One region of the Gelidibacter sp. genome, then DNA from elsewhere that is predicted to be linked to it. Evidence: riboswitches for the same ligand, from Rfam matches in the RefSeq annotation. Region 1 holds a riboswitch; each other region holds the start of a gene.
What was found. A riboswitch is a leader RNA that binds a small molecule or an ion and turns the genes downstream of it on or off. The one in region 1 is predicted to bind S-adenosylmethionine.
Positions count from the first base shown of each region.

Region 2: another riboswitch for S-adenosylmethionine. It lies ahead of ACOH2D_RS00405 (hypothetical protein); the one in region 1 lies ahead of ACOH2D_RS07455 (homocysteine S-methyltransferase family protein).
Region 3: another riboswitch for S-adenosylmethionine. It lies ahead of ACOH2D_RS08750 (Na+/H+ antiporter NhaC family protein); the one in region 1 lies ahead of ACOH2D_RS07455 (homocysteine S-methyltransferase family protein).

Region 1 is NZ_JBMDWE010000011.1:15,105-19,395, forward strand. It holds gene metH (methionine synthase) at 1-558, opposite strand, end outside; gene ACOH2D_RS07455 (homocysteine S-methyltransferase family protein) at 742-1,743, opposite strand; SAM riboswitch class I at 1,795-1,931, opposite strand; gene cysM (cysteine synthase CysM) at 1,987-2,877, opposite strand; gene epsC (serine O-acetyltransferase EpsC) at 2,874-3,653, opposite strand; gene ACOH2D_RS07470 (trans-sulfuration enzyme family protein) at 3,755-4,291, opposite strand, start outside.
Region 2 is NZ_JBMDWE010000001.1:89,990-94,280, forward strand. It holds gene ACOH2D_RS00390 (recombinase family protein) at 1-575, shown strand, start outside; gene ACOH2D_RS00395 (hypothetical protein) at 713-1,252, opposite strand; gene ACOH2D_RS00400 (DUF6557 family protein) at 1,492-2,007, opposite strand; gene ACOH2D_RS00405 (hypothetical protein) at 2,020-2,304, opposite strand; SAM-I-IV-variant riboswitch at 2,469-2,565, opposite strand; gene ACOH2D_RS00410 (metallophosphoesterase) at 2,869-3,771, shown strand; gene ACOH2D_RS00415 (6-fold beta flower protein) at 3,916-4,291, opposite strand, start outside.
Region 3 is NZ_JBMDWE010000014.1:4,317-8,607, forward strand. It holds gene ACOH2D_RS08740 (ABC transporter permease) at 1-891, shown strand, start outside; gene ACOH2D_RS08745 (REP-associated tyrosine transposase) at 948-1,505, shown strand; SAM-I-IV-variant riboswitch at 1,711-1,807, shown strand; gene ACOH2D_RS08750 (Na+/H+ antiporter NhaC family protein) at 1,861-3,153, shown strand; gene ACOH2D_RS08755 (hypothetical protein) at 4,179-4,291, opposite strand, start outside.

The sequences.
Region 1 (4,291 bases):
GTGGACAATGTCCACCAATATTCTATAGGAGCGCTCACATATCTCAATTCGGCGTTGATAAGTATCGGCTTGTCCGTCTTCATCAAATGCCATGACAATCACAGCCGCACCATAACGTTTTACCAATTTAGCGTGATGAATAAAAGTGGCTTCGCCTTCCTTTAAACTGATGGAGTTAACCACCGATTTCCCTTGCACAACTTTTAAGCCCGCTTCAATGATTTCCCATTTGGAACTATCAATCATGATCGGTAACTTGGCAATATCTGGCTCAGAGGCAATCAAATTCAAAAATTTGGTCATAGCAAAAACGCCATCCAACATGCCTTCATCCATATTGACGTCGATGATTTGGGCACCGCCTTCCACCTGATCACGCGCTACATCTAAGGCTTCACTGTACTTTTCGTCTTTTATAAGACGTAAAAACTTACGTGATCCTGTGACGTTGGTGCGCTCGCCGACGTTTATAAAATTACTCTCAGGAGTGACTATTAATGGCTCGAGACCTGAAAGTGTTAAGTATTTGTTTTGTTTCTTCATTTTCTTTCTATTCATAAGATTTAGCTTCGCTGAAACTAAAGGGTTCCATCTTTCACAGGAACTTTTCAAGACCTAAAGGTGTTAAGAATTATTCATTTTGATCTTTTAAAACAACCCTTCCGTCTTCATCCCGATTTCGCGGGATGAATTCACCTTCCCTTCATTTCGACAAGCTCAATGCAAGAGGGAAGGAATTATTTACGCTAGCACATTGACTCGTCGTGGTTTATAATTCTTAGCGGTATCCGCAATCAGCTTTATATGCTCTGGCGTCGTACCGCAACAACCGCCAATGATATTGATCAAACCATCTTTGAGGTATTCTTCTATCAGCACGTTCATTTCTTTTGCTGTTTGCTCATACTCTCCAAAAGCATTTGGCAAGCCCGCATTGGGATGCGCAGAAGTATAAAATTCGGTTTCGTTGGATAAACGTTGTAAATAAGGTTGTAATTGGTCAGCTCCAAGCGCACAATTAAATCCGACGCTTAATAAAGGAATATGGGAAACGGACATCAAAAAAGCTTCAACAGTTTGCCCAGAAAGTGTTCGTCCTGAGGCATCGGTAATCGTTCCGGAAACCATGATGGGAATGTCAATATTTCGGTCTTCTTTGACTTCTTCGATCGCAAATAAAGCGGCTTTTGCATTTAAGGTATCAAAGATAGTTTCTACCAAAAGCAGATCAACACCACCGTCAATCAGAGCTTCCACTTGCTGTTTGTAAGCAATGCGCAATTCGTCAAACGTAATGGCACGAAATTCCGGCTTATTAACGTCTGGCGATAGACTTGCAGTTTTGTTCGTTGGTCCAATACTTCCCGCCACAAAACGCGATTTTTCAGGATTGGCTTTGGTAAATTCATCTGCAATTTGTTTGGCAATTTTAGCGGATTCAAAATTCAGTTCGTAAACCAAATGCTCCATATTATAATCTGCCATGGCAATGGTAGTACCGGAAAATGTATTAGTTTCCACAATATCAGCACCGGCTTCAAAATATTGACGATGTATATCAGCAATAGCTTGTGGCTGCGTCAATGACAATAAATCATTATTGCCTTTAAGCGAACTTGGATAATCTTTGAAACGCTCCCCGCGAAAATCTTCTTCCGAAAAATTATAGCGTTGTAGCATAGTGCCCATGGCGCCATCTAAAACTAAAATACGATGTTGTAATAAATTTTGTAAATCTGACATTTTGTAAAAAAAATAAAAATGTCATCAGGAAAGTGAGAGGAAAATACACTTTGGTTATCTGTCTAAATCCTGAAATAACTTCAGAATAAAGTAGAATTTAGCACCTTCTTAAAGATTCCCGTCTACGCAGGAATTAAGGGTTGCTAAGGCTTCAATGGGTCTAATCCCTCTGCCTTTCGTGATAACAAATATTAATAATAAGAACTTAGGCGAATTTAGGTCATAAAAAATGGTTCACCAACTTTAATCAAATAAATTTGAAGATAAATAACGGTCCCCAATATCGCAAATAATGGCAACAATAATTCCGTGGTCTAATTTTTCAGCAATTTTCAGAGCCGCTGCCACGCAACCGCCACTGCTCATTCCCGCAAATACACCTTCTTCCTTAGCTAATCTGTTAGTCATGAGCTTTGCCTCCTCTTCGCTCACTTCAATAATTTCATCTACTTTAGACCGGTCAAAAATTTTGGGCAGATAAGCTTCAGGCCATTTTCTAATCCCAGGTATTTTTGCCCCATCTTTTGGTTGTGCACCAACAATGTTGATATTTTTATTATGCTCTTTCAAAAAGGTGGAAACCCCCATGATGGTTCCAGTCGTTCCCATCGCGGATACAAAATGTGTGATTTCGCCATTGGTATCTCGCCATATTTCAGGCCCTGTAGTTTTGTAATGAGCTTTCCAATTGTCGTCATTAGCAAATTGATTCAGCATAAAGTAACCTTTATCATGCTCCAATTGCTCCGCGAGATCGCGAGAGCCTTCAATACCTTCATCAGCCGAAGTCAAAATCAGTTCGGCCCCATAAGCACGCATCGTTTTAATGCGCTCTTCCGTAGAGTTTTCCGGCATAATCAAAACCATTTTCAACTCCAATAATTGAGCAATAAATGCTAAGGCTATTCCCGTATTCCCACTAGTGGCTTCCACCAAAGTATCGCCCTTTTTTATCTCACCACGTGTCAAGGCTTCAGAAATCATGTTAAAAGCAGCTCGATCCTTGACGCTTCCGCCAGGGTTTTTTCCTTCCAACTTCAGGAATAAGCGCACTCCGTTTTTTGAAATTAAGTTTTTAACTTCAATGAGTGGTGTGTTTCCAATTTGATCGATTATTGATTGACTTCTAATCATTTGTTGCGCGTACTAATTTGTATTTCGGTTTGATAGGTGACTAAGGAATTTGCAGGAATAGATTGGGTTATCCAAACATTGGCTCCAATAATACTATTCGCACCGATTACAATATCTCCGCCTAATATGGTTGCATTGGCATAAATAGTGACATTATCTTCAATAGTTGGGTGTCGTTTTGTTGCTGACAAACTTTTTTTAATTTGAAGGCCACCCAAGGTCACACCTTGATAGATTTTTACGTTGTTTTTGATGATTGCAGTTTCGCCGATGACAATCCCAGTACCGTGATCGATATAAAACGAATCACCGATGGTTGCTCCAGGATGAATATCAATACCAGTTAACCCGTGAACATGCTCGCTCATCATCCGAGAAATAACAAATGATTTCAGATTGTATAAAGCATGACTTAATCTATGGATGGCAATGGCATGAAAACCTGGATAAGCCAAATAGACTTCTGTTAAATTCTTTGCCGCTGGATCTCCTTGAAGTATAGCAAGCGCATCTAAATCAAGCTTTTTTCGAATACTGGTAAACTGGCTTTCAAATTGACGCCATAATGCTTCTCCATGATCTAATTGAAGTTTTGAGGTAATCTCAAGAAATGTATCCTCAACAAACTGACTTTTATGCTCTCGATATTCCTCATCGAATAGCATATAAAAAAGAGCTTTGCTAAAGGTTTCTACAGTATCTTTTAGACAAATATTATAACTCGTAAATGAATTTCGATAATTAGATGTTGCGCTCATACCTTCAATATTACGCATTATTAAGGAGTAGCAAAAAGATATTAAAGTAAAATTAACAAGAAAACTCCAACTTAAAAGAACGTCATTACAGAAAGACTCTCTTCAATTCCTTGATGATATTAAGCGCTCTCAAGTGCCTGTTTTAAATCGGCAATAATATCATCAACATGCTCCAATCCAACTGAAATCCGAACTAATCCATCAGAAATTCCAGTTTCCAAACGGTCAGCTTCGCTCAATTTGCTATGGGTTGTACTTGCAGGATGCGTGGCTATGGAACGTGTATCGCCCAAATTGGCAGAAAGCGATAACATTTTCAAATGATTCAGAAATTGACGGCCCGCTTCCATGCCGCCTTTCACTTCAAAGGCCACAACATTGCCACCTTGTTTCATTTGTTTTTTGGCCAACTCATATTGTGGATGCGATTTTAAGAATGGATATTTCACCAAAGCAACCTTATCATGAGCTTCCAAAAACTCAGCAACTTTAAGTGCATTTTCACAATGTCTATCGACGCGAACTCCTAAGGTTTCTAAACTTTTTGAAAGAATCCAAGCGTTGAATGGCGATAAGGCTGGCCCAGTATTTCTTGAAAACAAATAAATTTCTCGCATTAAATCCGCTCTGCCGACAGTCACGCCTCCAAGAACACG
Region 2 (4,291 bases), on a different contig from region 1:
ATGTCCGAATCAGTACAGCCAATCAAAACCACGAAAGGCAATTAATAAACAATCACCCGAACGAAAAACTATACATCGATGTTTGCAGTGGATCGATACCATTCAGTAAACGGGAACAGGGTAAAGAACTTTTTTATTCTGTTGCACTCGGTGAGATTAATTATATAAGTGTCCATGCGGTGGATCGGTTAGGTAGAAATTTATTGGACATCCTGACGACATTACAAATACTTGATAAAGCTGGTGTCACCGTCAAGATAGATTCTTTGGGGCTGGAAAGTAGGATTGGAGATAAATCAAATCCCGCTTTTAAACTAATAACTACTGTTATGGGTCAGATTGGTGAAATGGAAAGGGAAACCATGCTCGAAAGACAAAGGGAAGGTATTGCAATAGCAAAAGCCAAAGGAACGTATAAAGGTCGTGTTAGAGGTTCAACTCAAACCAAGAAAGAATTCCTTAGTCAGTACACCAACGTCATAAAAGAACTTAATGCGGGGATGTCTTTACGCAAAACGGCAAAACTATGTGATGTTAGCTTAGGTACTGTGCAGAAAGTTAAGAAGCTTATATGACAGAAAAAAGGGATACAGTTTTTGAGAAACTTCCCCTTTTGATTTTGATTCTTTATATTAAAAATTTATAAGCTCATTTCATTACTTGAACATGATTATGCTTTTGGTGTAAAATCAGTTATGTTGCTTGGAGTATCTTACTTAATAGAAGTCGATTGGTGTCCCGAATTCTTAATTAGGATTTCACTATCATCTTCAATATACCAAATATCACCATCAAAATTTTTTTCTAAACTCAATTTCCCCTCGATGATATCATTACACAATTTATCAATCATGTAATATGACGACTTAATTACGGCGTCCGACATGCCTTTATCTTCACTAATAGGTTTTTGCTCCATTGCGACCTGAACATCTTCAATCTTCCAGACCAAATGAATGTCTATAACATCGTATCCCATTTTATAAGTAAGTACAAATGTACAGTTTATGAAATCGCTGACATCCTCGACCCAATCAGTGATAACAATGTTTGGTTTCTTTTCAGGATCGGCTTTTCTAATTTCTTCCCGAATGGTTTTTTCGGTTTCATCATTTAGTATAGCCCATTCTCCCGACAATTTATCTATAACCGATTGTTTGTCCGTGCCGACCCCGCCGACCACAATTATTGCGGTGTTGTATTTTGGATATTGTACGTCACTAAAGGTAATTTGTTTGTCTTTGTTTTTCATTTTGGTTATTAGTTAGTTAGTTTTATAAATGTGTATTACTATAATCAAACTCAATATAAGTCGTTTGTAGATAGCTTGATCAAATTACCAAGTCCATACCCGCAATTTAAAGATTCATATCCTAGTTTAACTAAGAATAGTTTTTTATTGTTTATTGTATATTTTTATTAATTCCATTCATTTTTATAATTTTCCAGAAAATTATAATTCGTGATGGAGATCGCTAATGATAATACCAGCTAATCGTTGTTTTCATCAAGCCATTCTTTGAAGAGCTCTTCTGCTGAAATCGCGGTGGCATCTCTCTCTGCTTTAGTCATTGATTCACGTTCCTTTCTACTCTTTTCGATTCTATTGATTTTTTCTTGAATGACTTCTTCGGTAAAGCCTACAAAGGTCATTTCGTAAAGACAATGGACAATGATTTCCAATCCAGAAAAATCGTTTGAAGTTTCTTTATTGATATCCATACCCAGCCATTCTCGCCACGGCGTAAACTCTATGGCTTGTGAATAAGTTCCCTCCTCGTTTTTCGGATTCTTATGTACCCCTGAAACGTCAATATACTCGTCCTCGCCATCTTTTTCTTTGGTTATGACAATCGACATATCGTTTTCTTCGGGGGACATTATTACCAATTTTTCAAATACAGTTTGGTATCCCTTAATGTTTTCTTCTGCCTCAGGATAGGTTTTCAAAAACACAGGTAAAATAGTAGACCACGTATTGGTTTGTAAGATCTGTTTTAAGGTCATGAGTAAACATTTTTAGCTATAAACAAAATTGAAATTCACGAAGGTATATTTATCTCCTTTATTAAAAGTCATTTGAGAATTTTCCTTAACCATATCCGTACAAAGCGCAACTTCCTTTTTAATTTGTTCTTCAGTTAACCCTGCGACGTCATCATTGAAGAAGATAACGCTTTCTGCATAAATGCCATCCCAATGCCATTTTTGATAAACCACATCGTATTCGGCGATGTTAGCCTTAACACTTGCGATAATTTGAGTGTCTTCCTCTACAGGGATGTCTTTAAATTTTTCTGTCATAATTACTGTCTTTATGTTAATTTATAATTTAGTTTAATTAGTTTTCAAGCGCCATAGCAGTTCCGCTCAGCTTCCTGCGCAGAGTTTCTTTTGAAAACCTTTGAACTTTAATCACGTTGTTTTTGTGTTATAAGAACACAGTAATCGGTAAATACTATAAAAGGAATAAATCATATTTTTCCTAGAAATAGGCTCATTGTTTTAGCACCTTCGCCTGTTTGAGCAGGTTGCTATCACTTCACGTGATTCGTAATGATATCTCAAATATAGTAAGAATTTTCAACTAATACCTCACGATTATGCATGAGTTTTAGTCTCTGTTTGCAATTTCAAAATTTGGACATGCTTACTCTGTTGTTCGAATTGATAAAAATTTTAACAGTAGGTTTATCGCTACAAGATTGGTGCATAGACTTGTATTAAATGATTTTATATGAAATCAACTTATCGTTTGTTGTAGCCATTGAATTCGATGAAATTTTAAAATCATAATTTATAATGATAACACTTAGCGATATGGTTATATTACTCGATTGTATAACTAATAATACCTAACAAAAAACAATGATTGACTTAATTGGAGACGTACACGGGTACGCTGATGAACTTGAAGAATTACTTACCAAATTGGGATATTCAAAAAAGGACAACTATTATTCACACCCTGAAAGAAAAGCTTTATTTGTGGGCGACTATATTGATAGAGGTCCAAAAATTAGAGAGACTTTAGAGATCGTAAAACAAATGTCTGACAATGGTAGTGCCATTGCGTTATTGGGTAATCACGAATATAATGCTCTTACTTTTCATTTTAAAGATCCTAAAGGAGGACACTTACGAGAGCATTCAATTAAGAATATCCTTCAACACTACGAGACATTAGAACAATTTAAAAACAAACAGGAAGAGTACGAAGAATATTTAGAATGGTTTAAAACATTACCACTATTCTACGAAACAGAAACGTTTAGAGCTGTGCACGCTTGTTGGGATTATAAAAGTATTGACTACCTAAAAAAACATTTAAGCAACAACCGACTAACAGATGATTTAATATTTCAATCTGTAAAGGAAGAAACAGAATTGTATGACGCGATTGAGAATACCTTGAAAGGTAAGGAAATTAGCATACCCAATGACAGGCGATTGCCAGATAAAGACGGTCACCTACGAAATGAAATGAGAATAAAATGGTGGGTAGAACCATCGGGAATGACTTACAAAACCATTAGTATGCCTACAAATGATAAACTTCCAGAAGAAGTAGTCAATTTGAAAGAAATAGATTTTTATAAAAAAGATGACAAAATTGTTTTCTTCGGGCATTATTGGTTAGAAGGAAAACCTTCGCTATACCAAGATAATATTTGTTGTCTGGATTATAGCGTAGCAAAAGGAGGTATATTGGCAGCCTATAGCTACGATGGTGAACTTATATTAGATGAAAAGAAATTTACATCTGTCTAAAAAATTACTATTCAAAAATTTAGTAAAGAGCTCCGTTCTTTGATACGGACGGAGCTTATATTTTACATCATTTTTTCAGAAGTCGTAAATTTTTACGAGTTTTTCTAAATTCACACGCACAAAACTCTCGTCTCAAATTCTGAGTTAATTGACAATAAAAGTTAAAACTTCAATCGGAATTTCGCCCGTAATCGTGTATAAAACGGTGTTGTAACTGCCTTTTCCTTGACGCAGATATTTACCATCAAAAGTGTATAAAACCGTGTTATAATCGCCTTTGCCTTGTCGAATGAATTCACCGTCCCATGTACAAAGCACATCGTTATAATCTCCTTTTCCTAATCTTAAATATTTACCGTCCCAAGTTGATAAAACTGTGTTGTAATCACCTTTGCCTTGACGAAAATATTTACCGTCATAAGTGGCCAAAACCGTATTATACACACCTTTCCCCTGCCTTAAATATTTTCCGTCCCACGTATACAACACCTCATTATAATCGCCTTTCCCCTGTCTAATA
Region 3 (4,291 bases), on a different contig from region 1:
CAATACGCCGCAGTCATTACTTTGCCTGTAGGATTTGAAAAAGATGTGTTACAAAAAAGACATCCTGAAATTCGTGTAGATTTGAATATGGCGAATATTTTAAATGCGAATACCGCCAGTAATAATATCAATGTCGTGTTGATGACCATGAATGCTGGCTTCGAAATGGAAGGCCTTAAAAAACAGGGTATGCATCCCGATCAAGCCAAAGCGTCTTACGAAAGTTTTAAAATTAACTTCAACAAACTCTACAACTCAGCGGGCAACTATGTCACGTTTATGTTACCGGGTATTTTGGCGGCGATTATGCAACAGATCATATTTTTAGCCATGGCCTTGGCGTTTTCAAGAGATTATGAAGATGGATATTTTGCGACGCTGGTGCAAAACAAAAGGTCGTCGTTGTATCTTATTTTATTGAAGGCCACCCCATTTTTGATCATGCTACCATTCATGTGGTTGATTGTTGCGTCATTCTTCTCTTATTTCAAGATAACTGCCGACATTTTAAATTTCCCGATGTTAGTATTAACCGTGCTTTTAACCTTGGCGTCCATATGCATTGGGATGCTATTCTCGATCGCCATTCCGAGCCAATTGAAAGCCACCGAATTATTAATGGTCATCTCCACGCCTGCCTTTATCTTAAGTGGATTTACCTGGCCAACAGAAGCGATTCCTTCGCTAATTACCAATGTGGCACAATTCATTCCAGTAACTCAGTTCTTAAGCGGATTTCGAAAAGTCGCCTTTTATGGTGGCGATTTAGCGTCGATATCTCATGAAATAGGCATTTTGTCGTTAATCATTGGCGTTGCATTTATAGCAATGGTCATATTGCTGCAATTGAAGATTAATAAAACGCTAGCGCGAGCGTGCCGCTCGTGCTAGCGTAAATCCAAAAATCCAAACCAATTTTGTCATATCTTTAGGTTTTACCTAAAGCCATGAGTAGAAAGTATAAGTTTAATAATCCCTCTGCGGCCTATTTTGTGTCGTTTGCCGTAGTCAATTGGGTTGCTGTATTTACGCGTGAAACTCATTTCAAGGTCATCACGGACAGCCTAAGTTTTTGTCGGAACCACAAAGGAATGTTATTATTTGCATACTGTATCATGCCAAATCATGTACATCTTTTGTTTCAGGATAAAAACGAAGATCCGGGTGGATTGTTAAGAGATTTTAAAGGTTTTACTTCCAAGAAAATGATTGCAAATATTAAGGAATATCCTAAGGAGAGCCGACGCGAATGGATGCTAGAGATGTTTAAAAAGGCAGGCGAAAAGAACAGCAATGTCAAAGAATATCAGTTTTGGCAACAAAACAACCAGCCTATAGAGTTATGTAGTACCCCAGTAATAAAGCAAAAGTTTGATTATATCCACAAGAATCCTGTAAAAGCAGGCTTAGTAACTGAACCCTGGGGATGGAAATACAGTAGTGCTCGAAATTATGTCGAACTCGATGCAGTTATTCCAATCGACGAAATTGGGTTTATTGGATGACTTTGTACTTCTTTTAAATTTAGTATTGTTTATAATGGGCACGGGCGGGACGCCCGCGCCAACAGATTTTAGATAATTTATTTTTTATCTATAAAGGCTAGCGCGAGCGTTAATTTATAGCTAGCGCGAGCGTCCCGCTCGTGTTAGCGTAAATAAAAACCTCAACTTTGTCTTTTAATACTATAAAATCCCTTAGTTTTGCACACTTAATTATCAAGAATCTTCAAAAGAGATAGCAACCTGCAAAACGAGCAAGGTGCTGAAATCGATAAGCCAAATACTTTGGAAAAAACGTTGCCTATCTTCCTAAATATTTGCTGCGATACTCTTTTTGTGGTTCTGCAAAACAAGACTCATGACAAAGATTACACCAAGTTTTAAAGCTTTAGTACCTTTTTTTGTATTTATCATCACCTTTTTAAGTGTTGGTACCATTCAAAATGATTTCTATGCGCTCCCTGCTCCTATTGCTGTCATTGCAGGGATTATTGTAGCGTTTGTGATGTTTAAACAATCCATAAACTCAAAGATCGATATACTTTTAGAAGGCTGTGGCGACAGTAAAATCCTGACCATGTGCTTGATTTACCTATTGGCCGGTGCGTTTGCCACCGTCACAAATGCCACTGGCAGCGTAGATACCATTGTGCACTTGGGATTGGATCTCATTAATATCCAATACATTTATGTGGGCGTTTTTGTAATTGCCGCTTTTTTATCGGTATCTACCGGAACTTCAGTGGGATCTATTGTAGCCCTGATACCCATTGTTATAGGTTTCGGCGAGGCTGCCGATTTTTCGCTTGGTATTCTATGCGGCGCACTATTGGGCGGCGCTATGTTTGGTGATAATTTATCGGTCATCTCCGACACCACCATTGCAGCCACACAATCTTTGGGGGTAAATATGAGCGATAAATTTAAAGCGAACATTAAGATAGCCGCACCCGCAGCACTGGCCACGATTGGCATTCTCATTTATCAGGGTTTACATTTGGAAACGGATACTTCAGAAACAGTGACCTATACCTATTCTATTCTAAAAATTGTGCCGTATTTGATAGTGATTACATTATCCGTCATCGGGATAAATGTATTTGCGACTTTGGTCTTAGGTGTTATTTCGGCAGGCTTATTAGGTTTGTTCTATGGCGACTTTTCAGTTATTGAATTTACACAATTAGCTTACACAGGATTTACCAGCATGACCGAAATATTTCTTCTTTCTTTATTAACTGGCGGCTTGGCAGCTTTAGTGGCTTATAATGGAGGTATTGAATTTATTTTAACCAAAATAAAAACCTTGATAAAGAACAAGAAGTCCGCACAATTAGGGGTTGCAGCTCTGGTTTCTAGCATTAATATGGCCATTGCCAATAATACCGTGTCTATCATTATTTCCGGTTCTATTGCAAAATCCATAAATGACGAATACGGATTGGAAAATAAACGCACCGCCTCTATTCTAGATATTTTTGCCTGTATTACCCAAGGTCTTTTACCTTATGGCGCGCAAGTATTAATGATTTTAAGTTTTGCCAAAGGAAACCTCAGCTACTTTGATTTGGTGGGAAATGCGTGGTATTTGGTATTGCTTTTGGTCTCTACTATCCTGTTTATTGCGTTTAAAAAAGAGGTTCAAGTTTAAAAACTAACACGAGTCGAAAACTCCAGCCAACTTATGGTTTTTATAGATGCTTTATAGAACAGACTAAGAAAATTATTTCGTAAATTGACTTATTAATATTCAAATTTAACTATGGTAAATTCAATATATCCATTACTTCTACAATCCCCAACAGGCACACCGAATTCTGCAGATGATATTCCTCTTGATTTTACAACACCATTTGATGTGATTGTCTTTATTATTCTGCCAATTGTTATTATCATCTTATATTTTTATTGGAGACGGACGAAGAATAATGGACGAAAATAGAGAAAAACATATTTTTTTTTATTACAAGATTTTGACATGGCGTTGACACCAAGAAGACCAGGATTAAGAAAAAGTTCGGCGTCATGTTAACAGCAACACCTTTCGAATCATACGAGCCACAGCGGGCGCTAACTAAAAGAATACTGCCATCTCAAAGAATAATTTAAAAACCAAAATATTAATCATAATAAGTAAATTATCATGAAAAATTTTCATCCTTTTTTTACCATCGGAACAGTAGGAATTATTATAAGCTCATGTCTACATATGTTTTTAGCATTGGGAATATTATTAACCTCAATTCACACGACGTTTTTTGTGCTGTATACTGTTTTCCTAACCTTTCTAATACTCGGAGTTATTCTAACTGTTAAAGAGCAAAAAACACTAGTTTAATTTACAGGAAGCATTCTTTACCTCACATTATCGTTGAGCCTTTCTGAAAATCGCTCATACTAACCGATATTAATATTATGCCACCCTGTGGCTAATAAAATTCCTTATTGCTTTGGCTTTGTATGTGGCGGAACGCTGTGGCTGATTTTATGAGTTAGTTGGTTTCATATAGATATATCGCTAATAGTGCACGAGTATAACGATGGTTATTCTTAGTTAGAAAAGGTCAGAAAAGCATATTTAACTTTCCTAGGTATTTATCTGTTTTATCTACTTCCAAAGTGCTTTATTAGCCACTTCAAGAAAGAAAATCAAATTTACCCATCCTCAACATTCCCCTATTCCGCTTCCTCCCAAAGCAATTTTCTAGCCGTCCCATAATTCCCCAATTGATAAACGCTAACGCCCGTGGCTTGAAACTTCGTAGCGCGAAAAGTGTTCTGTTCTAAAC